2 regions of the Aestuariirhabdus litorea genome follow, and region 1 is predicted to be linked to the other one. Evidence: predicted binding sites of a transcription regulator. Region 1 holds the regulator's gene; the other holds the start of a gene.

Evidence for each region. Region 1 encodes FNR, which switches genes on or off when oxygen is low (the NO sensors DNR and NnrR bind a similar motif). Its sites were predicted from a motif close to TTGATNTANATCAA; they were not measured.
Region 2: the regulator FNR is predicted to act here: its motif matches at 3,131-3,144, upstream of D0544_RS08635 (ribonucleoside triphosphate reductase).

Annotation. Positions count from the first base shown of each region.
Region 1 covers NZ_QWEZ01000001.1:1,033,202-1,048,744, forward strand. The annotation lists gene D0544_RS04885 (glucosaminidase domain-containing protein) at 1-94, shown strand, start outside; gene ttcA (tRNA 2-thiocytidine(32) synthetase TtcA) at 155-1,102, opposite strand; gene D0544_RS04895 (DNA-3-methyladenine glycosylase I) at 1,207-1,881, shown strand; gene D0544_RS04900 (TraR/DksA family transcriptional regulator) at 2,017-2,343, shown strand; gene D0544_RS04905 (hypothetical protein) at 2,361-2,855, shown strand; gene D0544_RS04910 (glycerate kinase) at 2,863-4,014, opposite strand; gene D0544_RS04915 (hypothetical protein) at 4,084-4,560, opposite strand; gene D0544_RS04920 (adenine phosphoribosyltransferase) at 4,791-5,324, opposite strand; gene fnr (fumarate/nitrate reduction transcriptional regulator Fnr) at 5,344-6,105, opposite strand; gene hemN (oxygen-independent coproporphyrinogen III oxidase) at 6,267-7,652, opposite strand; gene D0544_RS04935 (sulfite exporter TauE/SafE family protein) at 7,764-8,471, opposite strand; gene ccoS (cbb3-type cytochrome oxidase assembly protein CcoS) at 8,464-8,697, opposite strand; gene D0544_RS04945 (heavy metal translocating P-type ATPase) at 8,710-11,121, opposite strand; gene D0544_RS04950 (FixH family protein) at 11,196-11,750, opposite strand; gene ccoG (cytochrome c oxidase accessory protein CcoG) at 11,818-13,236, opposite strand; gene ccoP (cytochrome-c oxidase, cbb3-type subunit III) at 13,410-14,294, opposite strand; gene D0544_RS04965 (cbb3-type cytochrome oxidase subunit 3) at 14,291-14,467, opposite strand; gene ccoO (cytochrome-c oxidase, cbb3-type subunit II) at 14,473-15,081, opposite strand; gene ccoN (cytochrome-c oxidase, cbb3-type subunit I) at 15,095-15,543, opposite strand, start outside.
Region 2 covers NZ_QWEZ01000001.1:1,853,095-1,868,637, reverse strand. The annotation lists gene apbC (iron-sulfur cluster carrier protein ApbC) at 1-741, shown strand, start outside; gene dcd (dCTP deaminase) at 752-1,339, shown strand; gene D0544_RS08645 (YqaA family protein) at 1,348-1,797, shown strand; gene D0544_RS08640 (CBS domain-containing protein) at 1,973-2,470, shown strand; gene D0544_RS08635 (ribonucleoside triphosphate reductase) at 3,225-5,273, shown strand; gene nrdD (anaerobic ribonucleoside-triphosphate reductase) at 5,292-5,450, shown strand; gene D0544_RS08625 (anaerobic ribonucleoside-triphosphate reductase activating protein) at 5,504-6,172, shown strand; gene dapD (2,3,4,5-tetrahydropyridine-2,6-dicarboxylate N-succinyltransferase) at 6,262-7,302, opposite strand; gene D0544_RS08615 (ArsC family reductase) at 7,355-7,708, opposite strand; gene dapC (succinyldiaminopimelate transaminase) at 7,711-8,916, opposite strand; gene D0544_RS08605 ([protein-PII] uridylyltransferase) at 8,927-11,653, opposite strand; gene map (type I methionyl aminopeptidase) at 11,732-12,517, opposite strand; gene rpsB (30S ribosomal protein S2) at 12,858-13,622, shown strand; gene tsf (translation elongation factor Ts) at 13,764-14,624, shown strand; gene pyrH (UMP kinase) at 14,733-15,467, shown strand; gene frr (ribosome recycling factor) at 15,467-15,543, shown strand, end outside.

The DNA.
Region 1 (15,543 bases):
GATGATCCGCACTAATCAGCTGGCCGAGTATGACTACGGTGTTCTGGGGAGCACCGGGGTGGCCCGCAAAGACGCCGACAGCAAAGAGGGGTAGAGCCTACCCCCGCTTTGGGGCGCCTGCCTGCTGCCGTTGGGGAGACTGCCCCATGGGCCCCTATACGTTAACGATTTTGACCATGGCTGCCGGATCCCGCTGCTCGGAGGACTCTGCGCTGCCCATGAACTGAGCGGGGAGCTCTGGCGCGTCGAAAGCGGTGTCGCCGTCGGCGAAGGCACCCTCCTGGGTCTGCAGGCTCGCAAAATCAAACAGCCCGGTATCGGCCATATGGGAGGGCACAATGTTCTGCATGGCCGTAAACATGCTTTCAATGCGCCCGGGGAAACGTCGGTCCCAGTCGTTGAGCATCTGCTTGATTGCCTGGCGCTGCAGGTTCTCCTGGGAGCCGCAGAGATTGCAGGGAATGATAGGGAAGTTCTTGAGCTGCGCGTAGCGAATCAGGTCCTTCTCCGGGCAATAGGCCAGGGGTCGAATCACCATCTGCTGGCCATCGTCGCTCACCAGTTTGGGAGGCATGCCTTTCATCTTGCCGCCGTAGAACATGTTGAGTAGCAGGGTTTCCAGAATATCGTCGCGGTGGTGACCGAGGGCAATCTTGGTCGCTCCCAGCTCGGTGGCCGTGCGGTAGAGAATGCCGCGGCGTAAGCGTGAGCAGAGGGCACAGGTGGTTTTCCCCTCCGGTACCTTCTCCTTGACGATGCTGTAGGTGTCCTCTTCGACAATCCGGTACTCAACGCCCAGCGACTCGAGGTAGTTGGGTAGCACCTCGGCGGGAAATCCCGGTTGCTTCTGGTCCAGGTTGACCGCCACAATGTCGAAGTTGACCGGCGCGTATTGCTGCAGGTTACGCAGGATGTCGAGCATCACGAAGCTGTCCTTGCCTCCCGACAGGCAGCACATAACGCGGTCGCCGTCGGCGATCATATTAAAGTCTGCGATGGCACGGCCGACGTAACGGCGAAGGCGCTTGTGCAGCTTGTTCTGGTTGACGCTCTTGGCGCTCTCTTCGCTGGGAACAGGGGAACTGGAGGGGGCGATGGACATAGTGAAGTTAGGGGCCTGCAGGCCGGTCTGCTCAAAAGGGCGGCTATTATAGCGGAAGCCCCCTGTACTGGTAAGGGCGCGTAGCGGCGTTTGGAGGGAAGTGTATGGAGCGGTTTGAGCGAATTCGAGAGCGGGCCCTTGAGCGCTGGGGGGAGGGAGAGCTGGTGCAGCGACTTCCTCGGGTGTCGACCGATGACGAGCTGGTCTCGCTCAGCGACAGCGATTACCTCTCGGCCATCACCCGGCGCATCTTCCGCGCCGGGCTGAAGCACTCATTGGTTGACAGCAAATGGCCGGCCTTTGAGGAGGCATTATGGGGCTTCAAGCCGGAAGCGCTGGCGCTGCTGAGTGAGGAGCAGATTGACCAGTTGATGCAGAACCGCGACCTTATTCGCCATAGGGGCAAGCTGCGGACTGTTCCCGTTAATGCCCAGATGGTGCTGGATATTGCCGCGGAGCACGGCAGCGTAGGACGATTTCTGGCCCAGTGGCCCTGCAACGATATTACCGGGCTGTGGCGCTGGCTGGCCAAGCGGGGGGCTCACCTGGGGGGCAGCTCGGGCGCGGCTTTTCTGCGCATGGTGGGCAAGGATACCTTTATGCTCTCGAATGATGTGGTGACGGCCCTTAAAGCCCAGGGTGTGGTCGACAAGGCGCCCACTAGCCAGCGTGACCTGGCGCTGGTGCAGCAGGCATTTAATGGCTGGCAGGCCCAGTGTGGGCGCCCCCTGAGCGAGATCAGTATGACACTCGCCTGCAGTGTGGCGTCGCCCCGTTGATCTGTATCAAGCGTTGCGGGTGACAGGGAAACTACACTGGTGGACTGTGGTCCAATGTTATATCTATGCTGCTCAGCTGGTATAAAAGTCTCTGGGTGACCGCAGCAAAAACCCCTTTAATGATCAGGAGAGTCCATGAAGTACTCACAGGTGCGTGAAGATCTGCTCAAAAAACAGCGGGAGCTGGAGGATCGCCTCGGGCGCATTGACCAGCACCTGACCAAACCTGGCAACCAGGATTGGTCAGAGCAGGCACAGGAACGGGAAAATGATGAGGTGTTGGAGGCGATTGGCCAGGAGGCGGCCCTCGAGTTGCGCAGCATCAAGCTGGCGTTGCGTCGTATGGATGAGGATGAATATGAGCTGTGCGACAGCTGCGGTGAAACCATCCCTGAAGCACGATTGAAGGCGATGCCCTTTACGCGCCATTGCATCCGCTGTGCGGAGCGCCTACAGGGCTAACGGCCGGGAGGTACCCCATGAATGCCCGTTTTCTCCTGCTGCTGGTGACCCTGTGCTGGAGTGGGTGGAGCCTGGCTGCGGACAGCTATGTGATCGACTTCGTCCTCAGTTACGATGGCAAGCAGGAGACCTATCAGTACCGTAACCGCTTCAATCAGCCCTACAGAGCCTTTTCGGGACGCGAGGTCAGTTACGTCAAGAGTGCTGAAAGCGGGGTCAGTAATGGCACCCTGATCACCAATTTGACCTCCGACAGCCTGGATGACGGGTTCCGGGTCAGTTTTACGCTGAGTAACCCTGCCTTTGATATGCGCCAGTTGGCCAACCTGGAGTACCAGGTGGCCCGCTCGCAGCTCATTGCCCTCGATACCCAGCCGAGCGGTATCCAGGTACCTGAAACCCGGGTGATGGCGGCGCAGGGCATCATCAATATCAAGCCCGGGGAGATGACCCTGATCCATGAGGACCTGAATGCCGGGTTCCGGATCGAGGCCCGCTTTACACCCCAGTAAGCCGGGATTAGCTCTCCTTAGCCAGGCGCCAGAGGCGGATCAGCTGCCCGACACAGCGTTCCAGCAGCTGCGGTGCCTGTGACATGGCCGCTTCCAGAGAGCAGGCTCCGGGGACGATGCTGTGGATGCTACCGATCCCTTCGCTGTGGGTGCGCTCGGCCCCTTCGCCTATGTTTCCCACCACGGCAATCACCGGTATTTCGCGCACCGCGGCCAGGCGGGCAACGCCCACGGGCAGCTTTCCCTCCAGGGTTTGGCTGTTGATCTCTCCTTCACCGGTGATGATCAGGTCATACCGCTCCCGCTCAAGACGCTCCTCCAGCCCCAGTGCATCGGCGATGATCGGGAAGCCCGGCTTTAGCGTCGCGCCCAGGGCCGCGGTGAGTCCTGCGCCCAGGCCTCCGGCTGCCCCGCAGCCGGGCTGATCAAAGAGGGCCGCAGGAAGGTGGCAGTCACGGCAGGCCACGGTGACAAAGCGCTCGAGCGCCGATTCCAGTTCCGCCATCTGCTCCGGGCCGGCCCCTTTCTGGGGGGCATAGACCGCAGTGGCGCCATTGCGACCGAGCAGGGGGTTGGCCACATCGCAGGCGATCTCAAGGCGAGCCCCCTGCAGGCGAGGGTCCAGCCCTTTGAGGTCGATCTGGTTAAGGGTCAGCAGGCCTTTGGCCCCCGCGCCGATGGGCTTGCCTTCGGCATCGAGCAGGAGCGCCCCCAGGGCACTGAGGGCGCCGGCACCGGCATCGTGGGTAGCACTGCCGCCGATTCCCAGAATCAGGTGGGTGCAGCCCCTCGACAGGGCATCTCGCATCAGTTCGCCGGTGCCAAAAGTGGTCGTGAGCATGGGGTCGCGCCGTTTGGGTGGCACCAGCGGAAGCCCCGAGGCGCTGGCCATCTCGATAACTGCGGTGGTGCCATCCCCGAGGATGCCGTAGCTGGCCTCAACCGGGTCACCCAGGGGGCCGGTTACCTCGAGCCTGATGCGCTCTCCCTGGGTGTTGGCAATCAGGGCATCGACGGTGCCCTCGCCCCCATCGGCCAGGGGGCAGCTGTGAACGATCGCCGAGGGTAATTGAGCCAGTATCGCCCGTCGGGCGATGGTACAAAACTCAGCGGCGCTAAGGGAGCCTTTGAAGGAGTCGGGGGCAAGCAGGATTTTCATAAAACGGGGCCTTGGGAGTCAGACCCCTTTTTATCAGTATCCGGCGCCTAAGGCTACGGTGCTGACCCGTTACGCGGCTCGTGTTAAGGGGTAGTGCTTTACAAAGCGAGCCCCGTCGGGGTCGGTTGGGTGGTAGTAGTGCCACCAGATATCGGCCAGGGCCTGGGTGTTGGATGCCTCAACCCCCGTCAGGTCGGCACCGCAACGCAGGTAGTTAAACCAGGCGATCGCCGTGGCGTAGGTGAGGTTAAAAACCAGCTCCTGGTGGGGCTGTTGCAAAAAGTGACGCTGGCTTGCGAGCCCCCGGGTGCGGCTGGCGAGGTCTGGATAGTGCACCAGGTAATCGTCCCATACCTGTTGGTGCACCTGCGGTGAAATGCGGTAGAGACCCAGTCCGCCCTCTTTGCCGTAGAGCTGCTCCCCCAGGTTGCTCTCGGCGGCGGCAGTGCCCAGTAACAGCCGCTGGGCCGCAGCGGTGTAATAACCACACTCGGTCAAAGTGGGTTGAATAATATGCAGGCCGAGCTGCTCGGCATCAATTCCCATCGGTTCACCCCCCAGTGTCCCTATGAAGCCTGCCGTCGATGATTGATTGCCAAAGTTAGCAGGTAAATTTGATTCTAGACACAAAACATCCGCCTAACAGCCTGTTTTTGATTGTTTTTTCTTTTTTTTTGGAATCTTTGGCTATGGGTGTTGCAGGGGCTTAGCTGATTTGACTATTTACAGGCTAAAGGGGGAAAGGGTGCCCCGCTGCAGAGGGGCGCCCTCAGGAATTAGAATGCGCAGAGGGTGTAGGTGGGTATGCCAAGGTCCTGCAGGCGCTGGCTACCGCCGAGATCGGGCAGATCGATAATCGCGGCCGCTTCGTAGATGGTCGCTTGCAGCGCCTTCACCAGGGAGGCGGCGGCGCACAGAGTGCCGCCGGTGGCGATCAGGTCATCCAGCAACAGTACGCTGGCGCCTGCCGGGATGGCGTCCTTATGAACTTCCAGTACCGCCTGTCCATACTCGATATCGTATGCCTGCTGCAGGGTATCGGAGGGGAGTTTGCCCTGTTTGCGAAACAGTACCAGGGGCTTGTTCAACTCGTAGGCCAGCACTGAGCCCAGCAGGAAGCCCCGCGCATCGAGGGCGCCGATGTGGGTGATCTCGGTTTCGACGTAGCGCTGGATCAGGCTATCGGCCACCATACGCTGGGCCTTGGGGGAGAGGTAAACAGGGGTGATGTCGCGAAAGGTGACCCCCGGTTTAGGCCAGTCCTGAATGGGGCGAACCAGGGATTTAATATAGTATTCATCAAAGATCATTGCGGGTCCTTGAGGGCTATCAGTGCGACTGAGCGGTGTCCTTGGGCTTATCGACCAGGCGACCGCCGGCCAGGGCGCACAAGCGCTCCGAGTCGAGGATGTTGATATCCTTGCCGTTGGCTTCGATCAGGCCGCTGCGCTGAAAACGGGTAAAGACGCGGCTAACGGTTTCTACCGCAAGCCCCAGGTAGTTACCCATCTCGTTGCGGGACATCGACAGCCGGAACGCATGGGAGGAGTAACCGCGGCGACGGAAGCGTGCCGACAGGTTGACCAGGAAGGTGGCGATGCGTTCGTCCGCGTTTTTCTTGCTGAGCAGCAGCATCATCTGCTGGTCGTCACGGATGCGACGGCTCATCAGTAGCATCAGTTGCTTCTGCAACTGGGGCAGCTTGTCCGACAGCTCGTCAAGCTTCTCGAACGGGATCTCGCACACCATGGTGGTTTCCATGGCCTGGGAGGAGACAGGGTATGTGTCTCCGTCCATACCGCTCAGGCCCAAAATTTCACTGGGCAACTGGAAACCGGTGATCTGCTCCTCTCCCTCATTGGTTGAGGTATAGGTTTTGAGGGCGCCGGACCGAACGGCGTAGATGGAGGTAAAAGGGTCTCCCTCAAGAAACAGGTGTTCCCCTTTCTTCAGGGGGCGTCCCCGCTTGATGATGTCATCCAACTGGTCGATTTCGTCGATGGCCAGGGCAATGGGCAGGCAGAGCGAGCTCAGGCTGCATTCCTTGCAGGCCACGGAATTTACGTGCTTAACGGTGAGTTTTGAGCTCATGGATGGCAACAAGCCCCTTCATTGTGTCAGGTTGGCAGTCATTGTAGGGGAAATCAGGCATAAAACAAAACCCTACTGCAGAGACAGGCTGCAGAAGAGCGGGAGTGGGCGGGAAGGGGGAGTGTTCGTACCTCCGCCACAGAGGTACGAACATGAAGGGGTTAGATCACCTTGGAGAAGCGCCCCTTATTGCTCTCCTGTCCCAGATAGTGATCGAACTGCATACAGATATTGCGGATCAGAAGGCGGCCGCGGCCGGTCACTTCGATGCCGTTCTGGTCCAGTGCGACCAGCCCATCCTCCGCCATCGGCTGCAACTGCTGAAGCTCCTTGGCAAAGTAGTCGGCAAAGTTGATGTTCCAGCGCGCTTCGATGCTTGAGAAGTCGAGCTCAAAGTGGCAGATCAGCTGTGAGATGACGGCCTGGCGAATAAAATCGTCCTGATTCATCTCTAGGCCACGCTTGATGGCGAACTCACCGTTTTCGATGCGGTTCATGTACATCTTGATGTCGGCGTGGTTCTGGCTGTAGGCGCCATTGACCTGGCTGATAGAGGAAACCCCCATGCCGACGAGGTCGCAATGGGCGTGGGTGGTGTAGCCCTGGAAGTTACGGTGCAGGGTGCCCGACTCCTGGGCAATCGCCAGCTCGTCATCGGGACGGGCGAAATGATCCATGCCGATGTAGACATAGCCCGCCTCGAGCAGCCGCTCGGTGGTGTTTTGCATGATCGCCAGCTTCTCAGCGGACGAGGGCAGGTCTTCGGCATTGATCCGCCGCTGGGGCATAAAGCGCTCGGGAAGGTGGGCATAGTTAAACACCGACAGCCGGTCGGGAGCGATCTCGATGACCCGCTCCAGTGTCTTCATGAAGCTGGCTTCGGTCTGGAAGGGCAGGCCGTAGATGAGGTCGATATTGATCGACTGGAACTGCAGGGTACGGGCTGCGTCGATGATCGCCATGGTGGCCTCTTCGGACTGCTCCCGATTGACTGCTTTCTGCACTTTGCGGTCAAGGTCCTGCACCCCGAGGCTGCAGCGGTTAAAGCCCATCTCGCGCAGGGCATTCATGGTGGACCAGTCAGCCTCACGGGGGTCGATCTCGATGGAGAAATCCCCCTCGCTCTCATCCACCAGGTTGAAGTGCTGGCGGGTTTTGGCCATCAAAGCCTGCATCTGCTCGATGCTGAGGAAGGTGGGGGTGCCGCCGCCCCAATGCAGCTGTTCGACGATCTGCTGGTTGCTGAACAGCTCCGCCTGCATCTCGATTTCGCGGTGCAGCAACTCCAGGTAGGGGATCGCCTTGGTGCGATCCTTGGTGATCACTTTGTTGCAACCGCAGTAGTAGCAAACGTGGGTGCAGAAGGGCAGGTGAAAGTAGAGTGACAGGGGGGTGTTTTTCTCGACACTCTTGGCCGCCGCGGCACGGTATTCGTTAATGCTGAACAGTTCGTGGAACTGGACGGCCGTGGGGTATGAGGTGTAACGGGGACCGGCGCCTTCGTAGCGCTTGATCAGGTCAAGGTCCCAAACCAGCTTGTTGCTCATTGAATATCCACTTTCAGTCGTTAGTGTCACAGGGTCTACGACGAGCCATATCGCCGCTTTGGATCAGACGTAAAGTCTAATCAGGGGTTCCGTCGAATGCGTTGACTCTCATCAAGTGCCGGCGGCCAGAGGCTGAAACAGCTGCATCAACCACTGTTGATGGCCCCCCGGAAGGGTCCATAACCCGAATAGTATCACCAGCATACCAGCCAGTCCCCGCGTTGTCCGGTTCCGCATCACATCGCCGAGGCGCGAGGAGAGGATTCCCGCGCCCAGCATCAGGGGCAGGGTTCCGCTGCCAAAGGCCAGCATCAACTGGGCGGCATCGAGGGCACTGCCCTGGGTCGCGGCCCAGATCAGGGTACTGTAGACCAGGCCGCAGGGTAACCACCCCCACAGCAGGCCGAGCAGCAGGGCGGGCCCTGCGCTCTGCACCGGCAGCAGGCGGCTGGCATAGGGTTGCAGGGGTTTCCACAGCAGGGCTCCTGCGCGCTCAACCATCACCAGTCCCCGCCACCAGTTGGCGAGGTAGAGCCCCATGGCAATCAACATCACCCCGGCCAGGGTACGCATGCCGGTCACCACCAGGCTGCCCTGTTGCTGCAGTGCCCAGCCGAGGCTTCCCATCAGGGCGCCGGCCAGGCTGTAACTGAGGATACGGCCGAGGTTGTAGCTGAGCAGGAGGGGCAGCAGTCGGCCCTTGCCCGGTGCCATTCCCGAGCTGAGGGCGGCCATGATCCCGCCACACATCCCAACGCAGTGGGCGCCGCCAAACAGTCCCAGGGTAAAAGCCGTTAACAGCAGGTAGAGGTCAGTCACCGTGCTTGGGGCTCTCTGTGGTGGGATTCTCTGACGTAGGGTTCTTTTGCTCCTGGGACTGGTCGCCGCTGGATGGCTTTTGCGGGAGTTCCTCGTCGAAGAGGATGCTGTGGGCGGGCCCTTCAAGGTCGTCGAACTGCCCGTTGTCTACGGCCCAGAAAAAGATCCATACGCCGAGGGCAACAAACAGCAGGGCGATCGGGATCAGCAGGTAGATCGATTCCACGGGGGGACTCCCTTAACGATTGGATGGGATGGCTCGCCCCAGGCGCAGGGCGTTACCCACCACCACCAGTGAGCTGGTCGCCATGCCGATGGCTGCCATCCAGGGGGCAAGCAGGCCGCTGGCCGCCAGCGGCAGGGCTAACAGATTATACCCCAGTGCCCAGGCGATGTTCTGGCGAATGATGGCGCGGGTTTTCGCTGCAATATGCAGGGCATCGGTAAGCTGGTTGAGGTCGCCGGACATCAGCACCATGTCGGCATTGGTCTTGGCCAGGTCGGAGGCTCCCCCCATGGCAATTGAGATATCGGCGGCCGCCAGCACCGGTACGTCATTGATACCGTCGCCTACCATCAATACACGGGCACCCGCTTTTTGCAGTGCCTGTAGGTGGTCGAGCTTGATATCCGGGGTTGCAGCCGCCAGGGAAAGGTCGGTGTTAAGCTGGCTGGCCATCGCATCCACCACCGGCGCGGCGTCTCCGCTGACCAGCTCTACCCGGTAGCCCTGCTGTTGCAGGCGGGCGACGGTGTCAGCCGCTTCGGGGCGCAGCTGGTCGTTGAGACGAAACCAGCACAGGGGAGCTTCGTTATGGGCCAGTAGCAGCCACTGTCCCTCCGCCTTTGGGGTTGCAAGGGGGGCGCCGGGCAGGGCAAAGCCGGGTTTGCCCAGGCGGTAGCGCTGGCCGTTGATGACGCCCTCGACCCCCTCTCCGGTAAGATGCCGCAGCTGCTCCGCTGCCGGGAGCTCGGGACGCTGAAACACCCGCGCGATGGGATGTTCCGACTGTGCCTCCAGGCGCGCGGCCAGGGCCAGGCACTGTTCGGGATCCCGCTCTCCCAGCAGGACGACCTCCTCCAGAGTCAGTTTGCCCCGGGTCAGGGTGCCGGTTTTGTCGAACAGGATGTGGGTAATGCTGTTCAGGGACTCCAGCACATGGCCACGGGTGACCAGCAGCCCACGGCCGTGGAGAAACCCGGTAGCGGCTGTCAGGGCGGTGGGGGTTGCCAGCGAGAGGGCACAGGGACAGGTCACCACCAGAACCGACAGGGTGATCCAGAATGCATCGCTGGGGGCGTGTTGGTACCAGAAGCCAAACACCAGGGCGGCCGTCACCAGTACTGCCGCCACAAACCAGCTGGCGACCCGGTCGGCGATACGGGCGGCCCTGGGTTTCTCCTGCTGAGCCCGGTCGAGCAGGCGCACAATGGCGGACAGGCGGGTCTCGGTACCAATGTTGCTGACCTCGATCAGCAGGCTGTTCTCGGCATTGGCGCTACCGGCGATGACCCGGTCTCCAGCCTCCTTGCGGATCGGCATATACTCGCCGGTTAGCGCCGACTCATCGACACTGCTGCACCCCTCCAGCACAAGACCATCGGCGGGAATGTTCTGGCCCGGTCCCACCCGAACCCGATCACCCACCTCCAGTTCGCCGATGGCAATGCGTTCCTCGCTACCGTCGCTCACCCGCACCGCGCTGGCCGGAAGCAGGCTGAGCAGGGCGTTGCCGCTGCGGTTGGTGCGGTGGCGCGCGCGCATCTCCAGGAAACGACCCAGCAGCAGCAGGAAGGTAAACATACAGACCGAGTCGAAGTAGACCTCCCCGCCGCCGAACAGCATGGCCCAGCTGCTGGCCAGGTAAGCGCCGCCAATGGCGATCGAGACCGGCACATCCATGCTCAGGTGGCGGGTCTTCATGTCGCGCCAGGTGGCCTCAAAAAAGGGGCGGGCAGCGTAGAGCACCACCGGGGTGGCAACGACGAAACTGACCCAGCGCAAAAAGTCTCGGTGCACCGTCTCCATCCCCTGCATAGCGCCGGCATAGAGGGCAATGGCGTACATCATCACCTGCATCATGCCGATGCCGCTGACCGCGAGGCGACGAATGGCAAGCCGGTTTTCGCGACGTACGATGGTGTCCTGCTGGTTCGGCAGGTAGGGGTGGGGGCGGTAACCAATGCTGGCGATCCGCTCCAGGAGCTGGCTCAGTTTTAGTTGGTCGGGATGCCAGCGTATGTTGGCCTGGTGGGTACTGAGATTGACCGATGCCGACTCCACCGCATCGAACTGTTTCAGCTGCTGTTCCAGCAGCCACACACAGGCCGCGCAGGTAATCCCCTCAATGATGAGTGTCGCCTGCAGGGTGCCATCGGCGTGGTGGTGCACAAAGCCCCTTTGCAATGAGGGTTGATCGTAGAGTTGCAGCTCTTCGCGGTAGCTGTCGGCGACCGGCTCGGGGGTGACTGCCAGCTTGGAGCGGTAGCGGTAGTAGTTGCCCAGCCCCCCCTGGTCAATCGCCTCAGCCACGACTTTGCAGCCGATGCAGCACATCGGCTTGATCTCGCCCGCCAGAGTGGCCTCGAAGCGGGGGCCACTGCGGATAGCCTCGCCGCAGTGGTAACAGTGAGTTGTGCCCTCGGCCATGGTCAAAAGGCACCTTTATGCATAAGGGTTAAACATGATCGAGCCACCTGCGATCGACGCTGGCGCCACCTGCCTCAGGAGCCCGCGTGGCCCATGATAAAGCGGCTGCCCGCTTCGATCTGCTGTTGGGACTCGATCAGCCACCCCTCTTCGGAGGGCTTAAAGGAGTCCTGCGCCTCAATGGTCTCAAGGTGGAGGTAACGACGCCCGCTGATCTGGCTCTCAAGCTGGCCGATATAGCGGCCGGGCGCGATCTGCTTCATATCCAGGATCTGGTCCTGACTGGCCAGGGTGGGGGAGAGGAAGCTCAGGCGCAGGGTCTCAGGCATCTGCTGCTCCCGGCTGCTCAGTTGCAGTGCCACCTCGCCGGTGAGCTCGTCGATGCTGATCGCGGCGGCGACCTCCAGCTCCTCGGCGCGCAGGTTGCGGGCCAGTACTTCGTTGATCGCTTTGCCATCGCGATAGTACTCATCCTTCACCAGGCTGTCCTGGTGGGTGAATGCCACGATGACCATGGTGGTGCCCAGGCAGATGGAGGCCAGCGGGATACCAAATACGAACCAGAACCAGCCCTGGCGATACCAGGGGGCAACGGTTTCATCGGTGGGGTGTGGGATCGTCTTGCTCATTGGGTACGGCTCGTTAGGGGTAGCCCTGGGGAAGGGCTACCGGTTTGTAGTGGGGTGGGCTGGAGGCTCACAGCTGGGTAGGGCCGATAAAGCGGCTCTCCTGAATGCCTCCGACCCTTTCATCATCGACGGAGCGCACCTCAAACTGGATATTGGTGGTGCGGGTTTTGATCTGCCGGGGATCGGCCTGCAGGCGAACGGGAACCGAGGCGACATCACCGGAATGGACCAGCACGACCTCCTCACCCTCATAACTGAGCCCCTCAAGGCCGCTGGCGGTGATCTGGAAGTGGTGATCCCGGCCATCCATGTTGGCGATCTTCAGGGTGTAGACGTTCTCGATCATACCCTGGTTGGTTTCGCTGAAGAGGCTGTTGCGGTCACGCAGCACCTCCATCGACAGCGGAATCCGGGTATTGAGGGTGTAGACCACCATGCCGATCATGATCAGCAGCACCGCCAGGTAGCCGAGCAGGCGGGGGCGAAGGATCTTGGTTTTGCCCCCCTCGAGATTGTGCTCAGTGGTGTAGCTGATCAGGCCCCGGGGGTAACCCATCTTATCCATAATCTCGTCGCAGCCATCGATACAGGCGGCGCAGCCGATGCACTCGTATTGCAGTCCGTCACGAATGTCGATACCCACCGGGCATACGTGGACACAGACCTTACAGTCGATACAGTCGCCCAGCCCTTCGGCCTTGTAATCGGCCTCTTTGCGGCGGGGGCCTCGGGTTTCACCCCGGGCGGGATCGTAGGAGACGATCAGGGTGTCCTGGTCAAACATCACCGACTGGAAGCGGGCGTAGGGGCACATGTAGATGCACACCTGCTCGCGCAGGAAGCCGGCATTGACGTAGGTACAAACCGTGAAGAACAGAATCCAGAAGGTCGCCCAGGCGCCGACCTCAAGGCTCAGCAGGTTGGGCACCAGTTCGCGAATCGGGGTGAAATAACCGACAAAGGTGACCCCGGTGGCGAAAGCGATGAACAACCAGATGGCGTGCTTGGCACTTTTGCGTAGCAGTTTGCCGGCGCTCACCGGCTCCTGGTCGAGCTTGATGCGGCGGTTGCGCTCGCCTTCAGTGACCCGCTCGGCCCACATGTAGATCCAGGTGTAGACGCTTTGGGGGCAGGTGTAGCCACACCAGATACGGCCGGCCAGCACCGTGATAAAGAAGAGGCCAAAGGCGCAAATAATCAGCAGCCAGGAGAGCAGCATAAAGTCCTGGGGCCAGAAGGTAGTGCCGAACAGGTGAAACTTGCGGGCGGGCAGGTCCCACAGAATAATCTGCTGTCCCTCCCAGTTGACCCAGGCGAAGCCAAAATAGAGCAGAAACAGGAACCAGCCACCGGCAAGGCGCAGGTTACGGTAAATCCCTTTGAATGAGCGTGTGTAGATCTGCTCCCTTTTTTGGTAAAGATCCACTACCTCAATGGTTTCGACGGGATTATTACCAGGTTCCTTGGGGTCTACAGGTGTGTTCATCAGAACTCCAGACGATAAGGATCAATCGGTCAACGCCCGAAGGGGCCTTCGAGCGAGGAGAGTGTACGGTTTTCCATAGCGTTGTGCATGCTCATTACGCCATTATCGATCCCGGGGTGACGGATAACAACGCTATGGAAAACCGGCTGCCCGTGAAGGGCAGCCGAAAGGGTTTACTTATTCGACAGGCTGTAGACGTAGGCCGTTACCAGGTGGACCTTGTCCTCGCCCAGAATATCGTTCCAGGCAGGCATTACACCGTTACGGCCGTTACGGATGGTGTAGGCAACACGGGCCGCTGAAGAGCCATAAAGCCAGTTGTTATCCGCCAGGTTGGGGGCGCCCAGGGCCTGGTTGCCCTCGCCGTTCGCACCGTGGCAAGCCGCACAGGTGGCGTCGAAGATCTTCTTGCCAGAGGCCAGCTGGGTCGCATCCGCTGTCTGCTCAATGCCGCTCAGGGCGCGCACATAGGCGGTGACATCGGTAACCCCTTTGTCGCCAATGACAGCACCCCAGGCGGGCATCTGCCCTTTACGACCGTTGGCGACAGAGGCCTTGATCGCAGCGGCAGTACCGCCGTAGAGCCAGGTGCCGTCGGTCAGGTTGGGGAAGCCGAAGGCGCCGCGGGCATCGGAGCCGTGGCACAGGGCACAGTTATTGGCGAAGATACGCTGTCCCATCTGTACCGCCTGCTCATCCTTGGCGACCTCTTCGATCGGCATGGCGCTGAACTTGGCGTAGATAGGGCCGTACAGTTGCTCCGCCTCTTGCATCTCCTCCTCATACTGACCGACCTGGGTCCAGCCGCCAATACCGGGGAAGCTGCCCATGCCGGGGTAGTAGATCAAGTAGCCAGCGCCGAACAGCAGGGTGGCAACAAACATCTGGAACCACCAGCCGGGCAGGGGGTTGTCATACTCTTCGATGCCATCGTAGCTGTGACCGGTAGTCTTTCCACTACCCAGAGTCGAGGTACGGTTGGCAAACAGGACCCAGGTGACCAACGCGATGCACGCGGTGGTCAGCAGGATGATCCACCAACTCCAGAAACTAGTCATGATTTCTTCTCCTGATCAGAGTTATCCAGTGCGTCTGGATCGTCTTCGAAGGGCAGGTTAGCCGCCTCATCAAAGTCCTTTTTCTTGCCGGAACTGTAGGCCCAGAGGACAACGCCAATGAACGCAACCAGCGCGAAAACAGTAGCCAGACCACGTAATGTATTGATATCCACAATGTTTACCGCTTCTGAGTGATCACAGTGCCCAGGTTCTGCAGGTAGGCAACCAGTGCGTCAAGCTCGGTCTTGCCACGAACGGCATCGGCGGCACCGGCGATATCTTCATCGCTGTAGGGCACACCGACGGTACGTAGCGCTTCCATCTTCGCAGCCGTGTACTTTCCGCTGAGCTTGCTCTCGGCAAGGAACGCGTACGACGGCATGATGGAGGCCGGAACCACATCGCGGGGGTTGATCAGGTGAGCGCGGTGCCAGTCATCGGAGTAACGTTGGCCGACACGGGCAAGGTCCGGACCGGTTCGCTTGGAGCCCCACAGGAAGGGGTGCTCGTACACGCTTTCTCCGGCTACGGAGTAGTGACCATAGCGCTCGGTTTCAGCACGGAAGGGGCGGATCATCTGTGAATGGCAGCCAAGGCAGCCTTCACGGATATAGATGTCGCGACCTTCCAGTTGCAGCGCGTTGTGGGGTTTCAGTCCCGCAACGGGCTTGGTGGTTTCTTCCTGGAAGAACAGAGGTACGATCTCTACCAGGGCACCAAAGCTGATGGCGACAATCAGGCCGACCATCATCAAGCCGATATTTTTTTCGACGATTTCGTGATTCATAGTTCTGTTCCCCCTACGCCATCTGAGCCGCGGCGTTCGCTTTAGCCGGATCGGCGTTGCGAACGGTGACCCAGGTGTTGTAAGCCATCAGGAGCATGCCCAGCAGGAAGAAGGCCCCGCCGATGGCACGCACAACGTATCCAAACTCACTGGCCTGCACCGATTCGATAAAGCTGTAGGTGAGGGTGCCGTCGTTGTTGACTGCACGCCACATCAGACCCTGGGTAATGCCGTTCACCCACATGGAAGCGATGTAGAGCACGGTGCCGATGGTGGCCAGCCAGAAGTGAGTGTTGATGAGGGAGATGCTGGCCATCTGATCCTTGCCCCAGAGGCGTGGGATCAGGTGGTAAAGACAGCCGATCGATACCATGGCAACCCAGCCCAGGGCACCGGCGTGTACGTGACCAATGGTCCAGTCGGTGTAGTGGGAGAGTGCGTTAACGGTCTTGATCGCCATCA
Region 2 (15,543 bases), 820 kb from region 1:
AACCTGGCGTTGGCGCTCAGTGCCGAGGGAGCACGGGTGGGAATCCTGGATGCCGATATCTACGGACCCAGTCTTGGGCTGATGTTGGGTATTGCCGAGGGAACCCGTCCCCAGGTGCGAGACCAGAAGTGGTTTGTTCCGGTCGAGGCGCAGGGATTGAAACTGATGTCGATGGCCTTCCTGACCGATGATCGCACCCCGGTGGTGTGGCGTGGCCCCATGGCGAGCGGGGCGCTGCAGCAGCTGATGACCCAGACCGAGTGGGGCGAGCTCGATTACCTGGTGGTGGATATGCCCCCCGGCACCGGCGATATCCAGCTCACCCTCTCCCAGCAGGTGCCGCTGGCCGGCGCGGTGATTGTCACCACCCCTCAGGATCTGGCGCTGCTGGATGCGAAAAAGGGGGTGGAGATGTTCAACAAGGTCAACGTGCCCGTGCTGGGTATTGTTGAGAATATGGCGGTCCATATCTGCAGCCAGTGCGGCCACGCCGAGCATCTGTTTGGTGAGGGGGGCGGCACCCGTATCGCCGACCTTTACGACACCGACCTGTTGGCTTCGATGCCCCTGTCGATGAGCATCCGTGAGCAGGTGGACAAGGGGCAACCGACGGTGGCGGCCGAGCCCGATGGCCAGCTCGCCACCCTCTACCGTGAGGTAGCACGCCAGGTGGGGGCTACCCTGGCCCTGAGGGCCGAACAGGCGGTAGCGGCACCCACCATATCGATCAACGAAGACTAGGAGGCGTGCGATGCGATTTTGTGACCGGGACATCAAGCAGTTACTGCAACAGGGTCGCATCCAGATCGAACCCCCTCCACCGGAGGAGGCGATCAGCGGGGTGAGTGTGGACCTGCGCCTCGGCAACAGCTTTCGCGTCTTTACCGATCATACCGCTCCCTTTGTTGATCTGAGCGGGCCGCGGGAGGAGATCGAGCGGGTGCTCGACTCCATCATGAGTCGGGAGATCCTGCTGACGCAAGAAGAGTCCTTCTTTCTCCATCCCGGCGAGTTGGCGCTGGCGGTTACCTTTGAATCGGTCACCCTGCCGGACGACATTGTCGGCTGGCTCGATGGCCGCTCCTCCCTTGCCCGCCTCGGGCTGATGGTGCATGTGACGGCCCATCGCATCGATCCGGGCTGGAGCGGGCAGATTGTGCTGGAGTTTTTCAATGGGGGTAAGTTGCCGCTGGCGTTGAAGCCCGGCATGACCATCGGCGCCATCAACTTTGAAGCCCTCAGCGGTCCCGCCGAGAAGCCTTACAACCGCCGGACCAACGCCAAGTACCATAACCAGAGCGGCGCGGTTGCCAGTCGTATCAACCGCGATGAGGGTTAGTTCCCCAGGTGCTTGACGTCTTTGTAGGGGAGCTGTTGCTGCTGGCGGGTACCGCCTTTTTGGCCGCGACCCTGGTGCCTTTCTCCTCGGAAGCGCTATTGGCGACCATGCAGCTCAGGGGGCTGGACCCCTATGCCTTGTGGGGCGCGGCCACCCTCGGTAATACCCTGGGAAGCTGTGTGAACTGGCAGCTGGGCCGATACCTGCTGCACTTTCAGGAACGTCGCTGGTTTCCCTTTAGTGGCGAGCAGCTGGAGCGCGCCCAGAGCCGTTTTAACCGTTGGGGGCTCTGGTCACTGCTGCTGAGCTGGGTGCCGGTGATCGGTGACCCCATTACCTTCGCGGCCGGAGTGATGAGGGTGCGCTTCGCCACCTTCCTGCTGCTGGTGCTGCTGGCCAAGGGGGGGCGCTACGCCCTGGTGATAGGCATTACCGGTGGGGTGATGGCCTCCCTTTAGGCGGGACCTCAGGCTTCGTGGGACCCTGTTGCGAGCTTTCTTGATATGCATCAACCGGTGCGGGGGCCCCGCTTGACACATATCAATGAGAAAAAAGCGACCACTGGTCAGACTTTGCTCCACAGTCGCCCCGCGTATTATTACCGAGCCGGGGCCCCAAGGTGGAACGCCCCCCATGAACGAAAAGATCTTTAGCCTGGATCCCCGTCGAAACTCCCACCGTGGCAGCGTGTTGGATGACCGTGTTGCCGCGGAGATCATGACCAGCCGTGTCCTGACCGTGAGCAGCGACTGGCCGGTGGAGGCGCTGGCGGTTTTTTTCAAGGAGCACCGCATCTCGGGGGCGCCGGTTATCGATGGCAGTGGTCGCCTGGCGGGGGTGGTTTCCCTCACCGATGTGGTGCGCCAGCGCCTGGACGATGACTTTTACCGCCCCCCCGAGCAGTTTAGCTCCCGGGAGCAGCGGCGCGATGCCGGTGAGCAGCGCAATCATTCGCTACGGGTGGCGGACATCATGTCCACCGATGTCTATGACGTCACCATGAACACTCCCCTGCACAAGGTGGCGGCCATTATGGTGAAGGCCAATATTCACCGCGTGCTGGTGACCCATGACAAGAAGGTGGTGGGGATCATCTCCTCGCTGGATATGTTGCGGCAGGAGGTCAGCTAGGTTTTTGGTGCAGGGGGGGCTTCCGGCGTGAACCCCTGTGCCCACGGCGAACCGCACCCCCCGGTGCGGTTTTTTTATGCCCAGGGGCGGGCGGTAGATCGCGGGAGTCATGGATGACGGGAACGATCACAAGGGATGTACGGGCCGGCAGCGGTGCTTCTGCGCAGCCGGCGCTCTCTGCGTCCTGTAGGTCGTAGATCGCGGGAGTCATGGATGACGGGAGCGATCACAAGGGATGTACGGGCCGGCAGCGGTGCTCCTGCGCAGCCGGCGCTCCCTGCGTCCATTTGGGTCCTACGGCGCGGAGTCTGGAGGCAGCTCTGCGCCGGCGCAACGGGTGCTTGCTATCCCCCTGTAGGCCTTATGTCGATGGATCCCCGAGTGGCGCTTTTTTAATCTGTCGTAAAAATCAACCGACTCCCGCTGCTGCAGCCCTGTTTGGGCGGGGGAGCGGCTTCCCGTTAGTGCACGGGCAAAAAAAAAGGGTGACCCCCTGCGAGGGGGTTGACGAGTGGTAAGGCCTTGTCTTATCTGGGGGTTATTATGAGTTTCTATCACTATTTGGAGGCGTGGGATTTTGCTGTTTTTGATTTGTTGATCTGTGTCAATAAAGCTGGCCGCTCTATTCAGTAAATTACCCAGAACCACAATATATAGTGGTTGATATATATCAACAACACTAAATATGCGATATCCAAACAGTCGATTTTGATCGTTTTATCGCCGGAATTCGCCAGAACACAGGTACAGATTAATGATTAAGGACCAGATCCAGATCAACGAGCCGCTGCCCCTTACCATCAAAAAGCGTGACGGAAAGGAGTGTGTATTCGATGCCGTGAAGATCTTCAAAGCGGTAGAGATGGCCGGTCAGGCGAGCCAGGAGTATGGCTCCGAGCAGGCCGTTGAACTCACCAGGAAGGTGTTGAAAGTTATCAGCTTCCGCTATACCCGCGAAGTCCCGACGGTGGAGCAGGTGCAGGACGTGGTCGAGCAGGTGTTGGCGATGTCGGAATACTTCCAGACCGCCAAGGCCTACATTCTCTACCGGGAAACCCACAAGCAGATCCGTAGCGACCGCAAGACCCTGTTGGATGTCGAAGCCTCAATGGATGAGTACCTGGAACAGCTCGACTGGCGGGTGAAAGCCAACGCCAACCAGGGCTACTCGCTGGGGGGGATGATCCTTAATGTCTCCGGTAAAGTGGTGGCCAACTACTGGTTGAACCACGTCTATCCGCCAGAGATCGGACAGGCCCACCGCAACGCCGATATGCATGTTCACGACCTGGATATGCTGGCGGGCTATTGCGCCGGCTGGTCACTGCGTACCCTGCTGCACGAAGGCTTTAATGGCGTTCCCGGCAAGATCGAAGCCGCACCACCCAAGCACCTCTCCAGTGCCATTGGCCAGATGGTCAACTTTCTGGGAACCCTGCAAAACGAGTGGGCCGGTGCCCAGGCGTTCAGCTCCTTTGATACCTACCTGGCGCCCTTTGTACGCAAGGACGCAATGAGCTACGCCGAGGTGAAGCAGTGCGTTCAGGAGTTCATCTATAACCTTAACGTACCCTCACGCTGGGGCACCCAGACCCCCTTCACCAACATCACCCTCGACTGGGTGTGCCCTGAGGATCTGCGCGAGCAGATTCCGGTGATCGCCGGTGAGGAGATGCCCTTCGCTTACGGCGATCTGTCCGATGAGATGGCGATGATCAACCGCGCCTACATCGAGGTGATGATGGCGGGTGATGCCATGGGTCGTGTCTTTACCTTCCCGATTCCCACCTACAACGTGACCCCCGATTTCGACTGGGAAAGTGAGAACGCGGATCTGCTGTTCGATATGGCGGCCAAGTACGGCCTGCCCTATTTCCAGAACTTCCTCAATTCCGACCTGACTCCCAATATGGTTCGCTCCATGTGCTGCCGCCTGCAGCTCGACCTGCGCGAATTGCTCAAGCGCGGTAACGGCCTGTTTGGCTCCGCCGAGCAGACCGGCTCCCTGGGGGTGGTGACCATTAACTGTGCTCGCCTGGGCTATCTCTTCAAGGGCAACCGCGAGGGACTGTTTGCTCGCCTGGACGAGTTGCTGAACCTGGCGCGCAACAGCCTGGAGATTAAACGCAAGGTGATCCAGAGCTACATCGACGCGGGCCTGTTCCCCTACACCAAGCGTTATCTGGGCACCCTGCGTAACCACTTCTCCACCATCGGGGTGAACGGTATCAATGAGATGATCCGTAACTTCACCTCCGACCAGCTGGATATCACCAGTGTGGCGGGTCACCAGCTGGCAGTGGACCTGCTGGACCATATCCGCGAACGCATGCAGGAGTTCCAGGAGGAGACCGGGCACCTCTACAATCTGGAAGCGACCCCGGCTGAGGGCACCACCTACCGCCTGGCCAAGGAGGATCGCAAGCGCTTTGCGGGCATCATCCAGGCCGGTACCGATAACAAACCCTACTACACCAACTCCTCCCAGCTGCCGGTGGGTCACACCGATGATCCCTTCCAGGCGCTGGCGATGCAGGACGAGCTGCAGTGCAAGTACACCGGGGGTACCGTGCTCCACCTCTACATGAACGAGCGCATCTCCTCCACCGAGGCCTGCAAGAAGCTGGTTCAGCGCTCGCTGACTAACTTCCGCCTGCCCTACATCACCATCACACCGACTTTCTCCATCTGTCCAACCCACGGTTACCTGAAGGGCGAGCACGAGTTCTGCCCGACCTGCGACCAGGAGCGACTGGCCGAGAAGATCCGCAAGAGCCAAAGCCAGCAGAAGCAGGCTGTTTAACACCGAAGGAGCACAACCATGAGCAATGATGTACAGATCAAACTGGAAGAGCACGAACGTCAGCGCTGCGAGGTATGGACCCGTGTGATGGGTTACCACCGTCCGGTATCTGCCTTCAACCCGGGCAAGCAGTCCGAGTACGCCGAGCGCAAGCAGTTTGTAGAACGCATGCAGTGATCGACGTTGGCGTCAACAGCAACCTTCCTCCGGTTCCCCTAAGGGTCGGGGGGATGGTGCCGATGAGCAGCCTGGATTTTCCCGGGCAGCTCAGCGCCGTGCTTTTTTGCCAGGGCTGCAGCTGGCGCTGTCACTACTGCCATAACCCTCACTTGATGGCGGTGGACGCCGAGGAGCTGGTGAGCTGGGAATCGATACTCGATTTCCTTGATCAGCGCCGTCAGCTTCTGGATGCGGTAGTGTTCAGTGGTGGAGAACCTCTCCTGCAGCACAGCCTGGAGCCCGCCATTGATACTGTCCGGGAAATGGGGTTTCGGGTGGCGCTGCACAGTTCTGGGAGTATTCCCGAGCGCCTGGCGCAGTTGCTGCCGAAGCTCGACTGGGTCGGCCTCGACATCAAGGCGCTGCCCGCCGATTGCGCCGCCATCACCACCATCGCCAGCAGTGGCGACAAGAGTTGGCAAAGCCTGCGCCTGCTGTTGGAGAGCGGGGTGGAGCACGAGGTGCGTACCACGGTGCACTGGGGGTTGATGAGCCCGCAGCAGGTAGTGGCGCTGGCAGCGCGCCTGAAATGCGAAGGGGTTGAGCGCTTTGTGTTGCAGGATTGCCGTGATGACCACTGCCTGAACCCGGATCTGGGGGAGTCCTGGATCGATCCCGCCGAGCTGCAGCCACTACTGGCCGAGCTGGGCGCTATGTTTAAGCAGTTCAGCTTCCGTTAACGTTCAATGATTACCTGTCTTGGGGCGGGGTGCCAATGGTCCCCCGGCCGCCTGCTGCCGGAATAATGGCAGCAGGCGCCCAGCCACGATCAGTTGTGGGCGTGCAGTTCTTCGTTGAGCTCGATCGCGGAGCGGTTGGTCTTGCACTCCAGCGCCCCGCTGAGGGAGTTGCGGCGGAACAGCAGGTCCGATTTGCCCGCCAGGGAGGCGGCCTTGACCGTCTCCACCACCTGTCCCTGGTCGTCCAGCAGATTGACCTTGGACCCCCCGGTGACGTAGAGACCAGCTTCCACGGTGCAGCGATCCCCGAGGGGGATGCCGAGGCCCGCATTGGCACCCAGCAGGCAGCCTTCGCCCACGGAGATCACCACATCGTTGCCCCCCGACAGGGTGCCCATGGTGGAGCAGCCGCCCCCCAGGTCCGATCCCTTGCCCACCACCACACCGGCGGAGATGCGTCCCTCCACCATGCTGGTGCCTTCGGTGCCGGCGTTAAAGTTCACAAAGCCCTCGTGCATGATGGTGGTGCCTTCGCCAATGTAGGCACCCAGGCGCACGCGGGCGGTGTGGGCGATGCGCACACCGGCGGGCACCACGTAGTTGGTCATCTTGGGGAACTTGTCGACGGAGGCGACCTCCAGCAGCTCGCCGCGGGCACGGGCCTGCAGCTGGCGCCGGGGCAGCTCACTGAGGTCAATGGCGCCCTGGTTGGTCCAGGCTACGTTGGGCAGCAGCGGGAAGATGCCGGTGAGGTTGGTGCCGTGGGGTTTGACGTAGCGGTGGGAGATCAGGTGCAGCTTGAGGTAGGCCTCCGGTGTGGTGGTGGGGGCGCTGTCGGTCTCCAGGAAGGTGGCCACCGCAGGCTGTTGACTCTGGACCAGCTCATCGAGGATGGCGGACTGCTCGTGGAAATCGGTGGTGTCGGCCACCAGGTCTCGAAGGTCGTTGAGTTGCTCCTGGTTCAACTCGATGGTCTGGTTGCCCCCCTGGTAGCCGACCGCTTCACCGAGTCGGCTGACCAGCTCCTGGCAAGGGTCGAACAGTGGGTTGGGATAGTAGACCTCAAGCCATTCGCCCTTGCTGTTTTTGGTACCTATGCCGAGGGCGAAGCTGAAAAATGGGTTGCTCATGGGAAGTCCTGTTGTTGAATCGGAAGGGTGATTGCCAAGGGTGGAAGTCGGGTTAGGGCTGGGCGTCAAAAAAGGCGGCGTACTGATCCGCGTTGAAGCCCAGCAGGCGGTGCTCGCCGGCGACCAGCAGTGGCCGTTTGATAAGGGAGCTGTGCTCGCAGATCAGGGCCAGTGCGGTCGCTGCGCTGGTACCCTCACGGACCGCCTCGGGGAGTTTGCGCCAGGTGGTGCCGCGCCGGTTGACCAGCGCCTCCCAGCCCAGCTGCTGGAGGTGTCCGGCAAACTCCTCGGCCGGAACCCCCTCGGTTTTGTAATCGTGGAAGCGATACTCGATCCCCTGTTGGTCAAGCCAGGTGCGGGCCTTTTTCATGGTGTCGCAGTTTTTGATGCCGTAAAGGGTAACCATCGTCAGTCGTTGCTCTGTAGAAAGGATTGAATGCGCAGGGCCGCTTCCCGGCACTCCTCCAGCGAGGCGACCAGTGCCATCCGTACCCGGTTGGCGCCGGGGTTGGCGCCACTAACCTCCCGTGCGAGGTAGCTGCCGGGCAGCACGGTGATATTTTGCCGTGCGAACAGCTCGCGGGCAAAGGTTTCGTCACTGTATCCGGCGGGGGTTTGCAGCCACAGGTAAAAGCCGGCATCGGGCAACTCGACCCGGCAGAGGTCGCCAAGGATCGCCTTGAACTCGGCAAACTTCTGCCGGTAGAGGCGGCGGTTGCCCAGCACGTGCTCCTCATCCCGCCAGGCCAGGATGCTGGCCTGCTGGTGCTGCAGGGGCATGGCGCAGCCGTGGTAGGTGCGATAGAGCAGGTAGGGCTTGAGCAGGCTGGCATCGCCCGCCACAAAGCCGGAGCGCAGGCCGGGCAGATTGGAACGCTTCGACAGGCTATGGAACACCACGCAACGGCGGTAGTCATCTCGTCCCAGCCGAGCGCAGGCTTCCAGTAGCCCCACCGGCGGCTGAGCCTCGTCGGGGTAGATCTCGGAGTAGCACTCGTCGGAGGCGATCACGAAGTCGTAGCGATCCGCCAGTTCGATCAGTTTGTGCAAGGTGGCCAGCGGGGTAACCGCACCGGTGGGGTTGCCCGGGGAGCAGAGAAACAGCAGCTGGCACTGCTGCCACTGCGTTTCACTGACCGCCTCGTAGTCGGGCAGGAAGCCGTTTTCCTCGAGGCAGGGCAGGTATTGGCACTCGGCACCCGCCAGCAGGCTGGCCCCTTCGTAAATCTGGTAAAAGGGGGCCGGCATCAGTACCCGAGGTGCGGGTAAATGGCGGTTGACCAGCGCCTGGGTAAAGGAGAACAGGGCTTCGCGGGTGCCGTTGACCGGAATCACCTCGCTGGCGGCGTCCGGTGCGCGGTTCAGCTTAAATCGCTGCTGCAGCCAGTGGCCGATGGTTTCGCGCAGTTCAGGGGTGCCGAGGGTGGTGGGGTAGTGGCTGAGCCCGGTCAGGTTTGCGGCCAGGTAGTCGGTGACAAAGGGGGGAGCCTGGTGTTTGGGTTCGCCGATGGAGAGGGCAATGTGGGGTCGGTCCGCCGGGGGGGTGACCCCCGCTTTCAGCTTCGCCAGCTTCTCGAACGGATAGGGGTGCAGGGTAGAGAGATCGGGGTTCATGGCCATCAACCTAGTGGGGGGTGCTGGTGGTGGTACGGTTACGGGAGGCGTTTTCCTGGGTATGGGCATCCAGTGCCTCGCGCAGGGTGTCGCAGATCTGCTGGCACTGCTTGGGGTCTTCTATCGGCCGTTGCTGGGCATCGGTGATGATAAAGACATCCTCGACCCGCTCGCCCAGGGTGGCAATCTTGGCGTTGTGAATCGAGATGTCGAGGTCCATGAACACCTGTCCCATGAGGGCCAGCAGGCCGGGACGGTCCGGTGCCACTACCTCCAGCACAGTGCGGTGAATCAGTGGGTCGTTGCTGATGGTGACCTCGGCTGGGTAGCTGAAGTGCTTAAGCTGGCGAGGCGTGCGCCGGCGGATCACGAGGGGGTAGTCCTCAGGGTTCTTGAGGGCTTCGGTCAGGACCCGCTTGATCTCCTTGATCCGCTGGGGGTTGTTGCCGATGGGGGAACCATCGAGCTCCAGTACGATAAAGGTGTCGAAGCTGTAGCCGGCGTTGGAGGTGATGATGCGGGCGTCCTGGATATCCAGGTTGAGCTGGTCGATTACCGCGGTGCTGGCGGCGAACAGTTCATCCAGGTCGCAGGTATAGATAAAGATCTTGGTTCCCCCCTCGAAGGCGCGATCGGTGGTCTCTCGCACCAGCACCAGCGGGTCGTTGGAATGGTGGCGGGCGATGTTAAGGGTGTGCCAGACAACATCCCTTACCGAGTGGCGCAGGAAGTACTCCTCGCTGAGGGTGCTCCAGATGCCATCGATGGTGGCGCTGTCCAGCACCCCCTCCAGCTCCGAGCGGGCATTCGACTGGGTTTCGGCGATCGCCTGTTGTGCCTCAAGCGGGTTTTCGAGGCCGCGCCTCAGGGCGCGCTTGGTTTCGCTGTAAAGGCGTCGCAACAGAGCCGCACGCCAGCTGTTCCAGAGGCTCGCGTTGGTGGCGTTGATGTCGGCGACCGTCAGCAGGTAGAGGTAATCGAGGCGCACCTGATCACCCACCAGCTTGGCAAAGTCGTTGATCACGTCGGGGTCGGAGAGGTCCTGGCGCTGGGCTGTGGTGGACATCAGCAGGTGTGTTTTCACCAGCCAGGCCACCAGGGCACTATCCCACTTGCTGAGGTGGTGGCGCTCGCAGAACGCCTCGGCGTCCACGGCGCCCAACTCCGAGTGATCGCCCCCGCGCCCCTTGGCAATGTCGTGGTAGAGGCCGGCGATGTAGATCAGCTCAGGCTTGGGCAGTTTGCGGATCACCTTGGAGGCCACGGGGAAACGTTCAGCGTTTTCCTCATAGGTGAAAGAGCGCAGGAATTTGATCAGCAGCAGGGTGTGGGCGTCCACAGTGTAGGCGTGGAACAGGTCGTGTTGCATCTGGCCGGTGATTTTTCCGAACTCCGGCAGGTACAGCCCCAGTACCCCCCAGCGCAGCATGCGCCTGAGGTTCACAGTCAGCCCGTAGGGGGCGCGCATCAACTCGATAAACAGGGTGGTGTTGCGTATGTCGTGGCGGAACTCGTCGTCGATCAGGTAGCGGTGCTCGCGGATCAGGCGGATAGTCGAGGCCCTGACTCCCAGGATAAAGGGGTTCTGGGTCATCAGTACGAACAGCTCGAGGAGGGCGAAGGGGCTTTGCACGAAGACGTTGGGGTCCATGACCTCAATGTAGTTCTTGCGTACCTGGAAGCGGCTGTTGAGGGGGATCACGTTGTCGTCATCGTCCACCGACAGAATCACTTCATCCAGGTGCTGAAGCAGCATGTCGTTCAACTCGGCAAGCCCGAGCACTACCTGGTAATAGCGTTGCATAAACTGCTCAACCGCCAGGCTTTTATTGCTGTCGCTGTAACCGAACAGCTCCGCCAGGTGTTTCTGGTGATCGAACAGCAGGCGATCTTCCTCTCGGCCGGTGAGCATATGCAGCCCCCAGCGTACCCGCCAGAGAAAGGCCTGCCCCTCCTGCAGAATCTGATATTCCGACTCGGTCAGGAACTCCAGTCGCACCAGGTCGTGTGCGCTCTCTGCGCCGAAGTGGCGACGGGTCACCCACAGGATCATCTGGGTATCCCGCAGGCCTCCGGGGGAGTTTTTGACGTTGGGCTCCAGGTTGTATTCGGTCTCATTAAACTTGCGGTGGCGAGCCCTTTGCTCCTCGTACTTCTCCCGCAGAAAGATCTTGCTGGGCCACATATGGCGGGGGTCGATGCGCTTGAGCATCGCCTCGCGGAGGGTCTCCGGGCCCGCCAGGGTGCGCGACTCCAGCAGGTTGGTGATCACGGTCAGGTCCTTGCTGGCCTCCACCGCGCACTCCTTGACCGAGCGTACACTCTGGCCCACTTCCAGGTTGATGTCCCACAGCAGGGTAAGGAAACGCTCGATGTTGTCGCGGTAGCGGCCGTGGTTCTCGGTGCGCAGCAGGATCAGCAGGTCGATATCGGAGCTCGGGTGCAGCTCACCCCGGCCGTAGCCACCCACGGCGAGCAGGGCAACATCACCGGGCTTTCCCCAGTCGAGATGGTTCCAGGCCAGCGACAGCACCTGGTCGATCATCCAGGCGCGGGCATTGACCAGCATGCGGATGTCGCGGCCTTCCCGGTACCAGCGGTCTAAGGTTTCCTGGGCCTGTCGGATACAGCGTTTATAGGCGGGAATGGGGCTGGAGGAGAGGGTAAGTTCCGCCCGGAATTGTCCCTTGTTGAACAGCTCATCGGTGAGCTGCTGTTCATCGATTATTGTCTGCATTGGTATCCCCAGCCTGATCAAAAGCCCGCATAGCCGGCGGACCCCCTCGATCCCTGAGGGGGATGGTTGGTGGTGGCCTCAGCCGAGGTCTGGTGCGCTTTCACCCGCGCGCAGGGTAAGGATCTCGTAGCCGTCTGCCGTCACCAGAATGGTGTGTTCCCACTGGGCAGAGAGGCGTTTGTCGCGGGTGGTCACCGTCCAGCCGTCTTTGGCGTTGAGCTTGGTGAACTTCTTGCCGGCGTTGATCATGGGCTCGATGGTGAAGGTCATCCCTTCGCGCAGCTCCATGCCGGTCCCTGCTTTACCATAGTGGAGCACCTGCGGCTCTTCGTGAAACAGCTTGCCGATGCCGTGGCCACAGTACTCCTCGACCACAGAGTAGTTGTGGGCGTGGGCGTGGTGGGCGATGACGGCGCCGATATCTCCGAGTCGGGCACCAGGCCTGACCTGTTCTATGCCGAGGAACATGCACTCGCGGCTGACCCGGCACAGGCGTTGGGCGTGTTCAGGCGTGTCACCGATGCAGAACATCATGCTGGTGTCGCCGTGGTAGCCATCTTTGATGACGGTAATGTCGACGTTAACGATATCGCCATTTTTCAGCACCTTGTCATCGCTGGGGATGCCATGGCAGATAACGTGGTTGATGGAGGTGCAGATCGATTTCGGAAAGCCATGATAGTTCAGGGGGGCCGGTACGGCCCGCTGTACATTGACGATGTAGTCGTGGCAGATGCGGTCCAGCTCGCCGGTGGTGATGCCGGCCTCTACGGAGGGGGCGATCATGTCCAGCACGTCTGCCGCCAGGCGGCCTGCGGTGCGCATCTTCTCGATTTCAGCGGGGGTCTTGATGGTGACGGTCATAGGGCTGCTGCGGTCGGCTCCAACTCAATAAGGTTGCCCCGTGGGGCGGCGAATAGCGGGCTATTCTAGCAAAGCCGGTTTGTCTGTATAAGGGGCAGGCGTCTTTATTCCCTAACCGGTTGTCAGGGGCGCGCCAGGTAGCTTTATTTGCTTAATCGGTTTTCGTGTCGAGCGAATTGTGGTATAAAGCGCGCGCCTTCGGCAAAACCCTTTTTCAAAAGGGCTTGTATTGAGGGCAACTACTTACTTAAACACACATACACCGACACATGATTCTGGGTGCCCTGCGGGGTTGGATTATGGGGTGTATGGAGGCCTAACCCGAGTTCAGGAGAACATAATGGCTCAAGTTACAATGCGTGAAATGCTCAAAGCGGGCGTTCACTTCGGTCACCAAACCCGTTACTGGAACCCCAAGATGAACAAGTTCATCTTCGGTGCCCGTAACAAGATTCATATCATCAACCTCGAGCACACTCTGCCTGCCTTCAACGAGGCGCTGAAGTTTGTTGAGCGTCTGGCCCAGGGCAAAAACAAGATCCTGTTTGTTGGTACCAAGCGTGCCGCCAGCAAGGCTGTGCAGGAGGAGGCCTCCCGCGTAGGTATGCCTTACGTTGATCATCGCTGGTTGGGCGGTATGCTGACCAACTACAAGACGATCCGTCAGTCCATTCGTCGCCTGCGTGAGCTGGAGACCCAGTCTCAGGACGGTACCTTCGAGAAGCTGACCAAGAAGGAAGCGCTGATGCGCAGCCGTGCTCTTGAGAAGCTGGATCGTGGCATAGGTGGTATCAAGGATATGGGCGGCCTGCCCGACGCTATCTTTGTTATCGACGTGGATCACGAGCGTATCGCCATCAGCGAAGCCAACAAGCTGGGTATTCCCGTTATCGGCATCGTGGATACCAACAGCAACCCCGATGGTGTTGACTACGTTATCCCCGGCAACGACGATGCGATTCGCGCTATTCAGCTGTACGTCAAGTCTGTTGCTGACGCCGTTGCTGAAGGCCGCTCCGCTGCCAACGTAGGTGGCGAAGAGGAGTTCGTTGAAGTCGCTGCGACCGAAGCGGCTGCCGATGAAGAGCCCTCTGCCGAAGGCTAAGTCGAGCAGTGCGTGCCCCAGGGCATGCTTGGAAAAGGGGGCATGGCCCCCTTTTTCTGATTGAGATTCCGCCTGCGTTGCCGGTTGCAGTGATAGGTGGCGTGGGTAATCAGTTTACATGAATAAGTTGAGGGTATTGATATGGCAGCTATTTCTGCAGCGCAGGTGAAGGAACTGCGTGACCGCACCGGTCTGGGCATGATGGAGTGCAAGCGCGCACTGACCGAAGCCGGTGGAGACATCGAAAAAGCGATCGAAGAGATGCGCAAGTCCGGTCAGGCCAAGGCCGCCAAAAAAGCGGGTCGTACCGCTGCTGAGGGTGTGGTACTGGTGCGTCTGGCTGGGGATGGCGCCTCCGGCGTAGTGGTTGAGGTCAACAGCGAAACCGACTTCGCCGCGCGTGACGAAGGTTTCCTGAGCTTTGCGGGTCAGGTAGCCGACGCCGCTGTAGCGACCGGTGAAACCGATATGGCCAAACTGGTTGAAGGTGATATCGAAAGCGCTCGCCTGGCACTGGTTCAGAAGATCGGTGAAAACATCTCTCCCCGTCGCATCGGCACCATCGCCGGCGAAGTGGTGGGTGGTTATGTTCACGGCAACAACCGTATCGCCGTACTGGTTGCCCTCAAGGGTGGCGACCAGGAGCTGGCCAAGGATATCGCCATGCACGTTGCTGCGGTCAACCCACGGGTTGTCAACAAGGACCAGATGCCTTCTGAAGTCGTTGAGAAGGAGAAGGAGATCATCAAGGCGCAGCCCGATATGGAAGGCAAGCCTGCCGAGATCGTTGAGAAGATGATGATTGGTCGTATCAACAAGTTCCTGGCCGAGAACAGCCTGGTCGAGCAGGCGTTCGTGAAGAACCCTGAAGTGACCGTTGGCAAACTGGTCAAGGATGCGGGTGCTGAGGTGATCGATTTCGTACGCTTCGAAGTGGGCGACGGTATCGAGAAGGAAGAGGTGGACTTCGCAGCTGAAGTGGCTGCTCAGCTGAAAGGCTAATCCCCCTCTGACTGACGGGAGGTGGCACCCGGGTGCCCCTCCCGCTTCGGCAGTCTATACTGCTGACACTATTTTTTGCCTCTCGCTCCTCTCCAAGGAACCAGCCCTATGCCCGCTACCGACCGCCAACCCAAGTACAAGCGCATTCTTCTCAAACTCAGTGGTGAAGCCCTGATGGGGGGGGAGGAGTTTGGTATCGACCCGCGGGTGCTGGATCGGATGGCCCTGGAGATCGGCCAGCTTATCGGTATCGGTGTGCAGGTCGGCATGGTGATTGGCGGGGGCAACCTGTTCCGCGGTGCGGCCCTGAGTGCGGCCGGCATGGACCGGGTAACCGGCGACCACATGGGTATGCTGGCCACGGTGATGAATGCCCTGGCGATGCGTGATGCCCTGGAGCGCTCCAATATAGCTACCCGCGTGATGTCGGCGATCCCCATGAGTGGGGTAGTTGATCATTACGACCGCAGGGCAGCACTACGATTTTTGACCAGTGGGGATGTGGTTATCTTCTCCGCCGGTACCGGCAATCCCTTCTTCACTACCGACTCCGCGGCCTGCCTGCGTGGTATCGAGGTGGATGCAGACCTGGTCATCAAGGCAACGAAGGTTGACGGTGTCTACGATTCTGATCCCGTGAAGAACCCGAGCGCCGTCAAATATGATAGTCTCAGCTACGATGAAGTGCTTGATCGTAAGTTGGGCGTAATGGATCTGACCGCAATCTGCCTGGTTCGTGATCACCAGATGCCGCTGCGAGTCTTTAATATGAATAAACCAGGCGCATTGCTGAACCTTGTTTTGGGAGGCAATGAAGGAACTCTGGTTCGTGGGAGTGAATAATGATTAACGAGATCAAGGCCGACGCTGAAAGTCGAATGAAAAAGAGTGTGGAATCGCTGGTGGTTGCTTTTGCCAA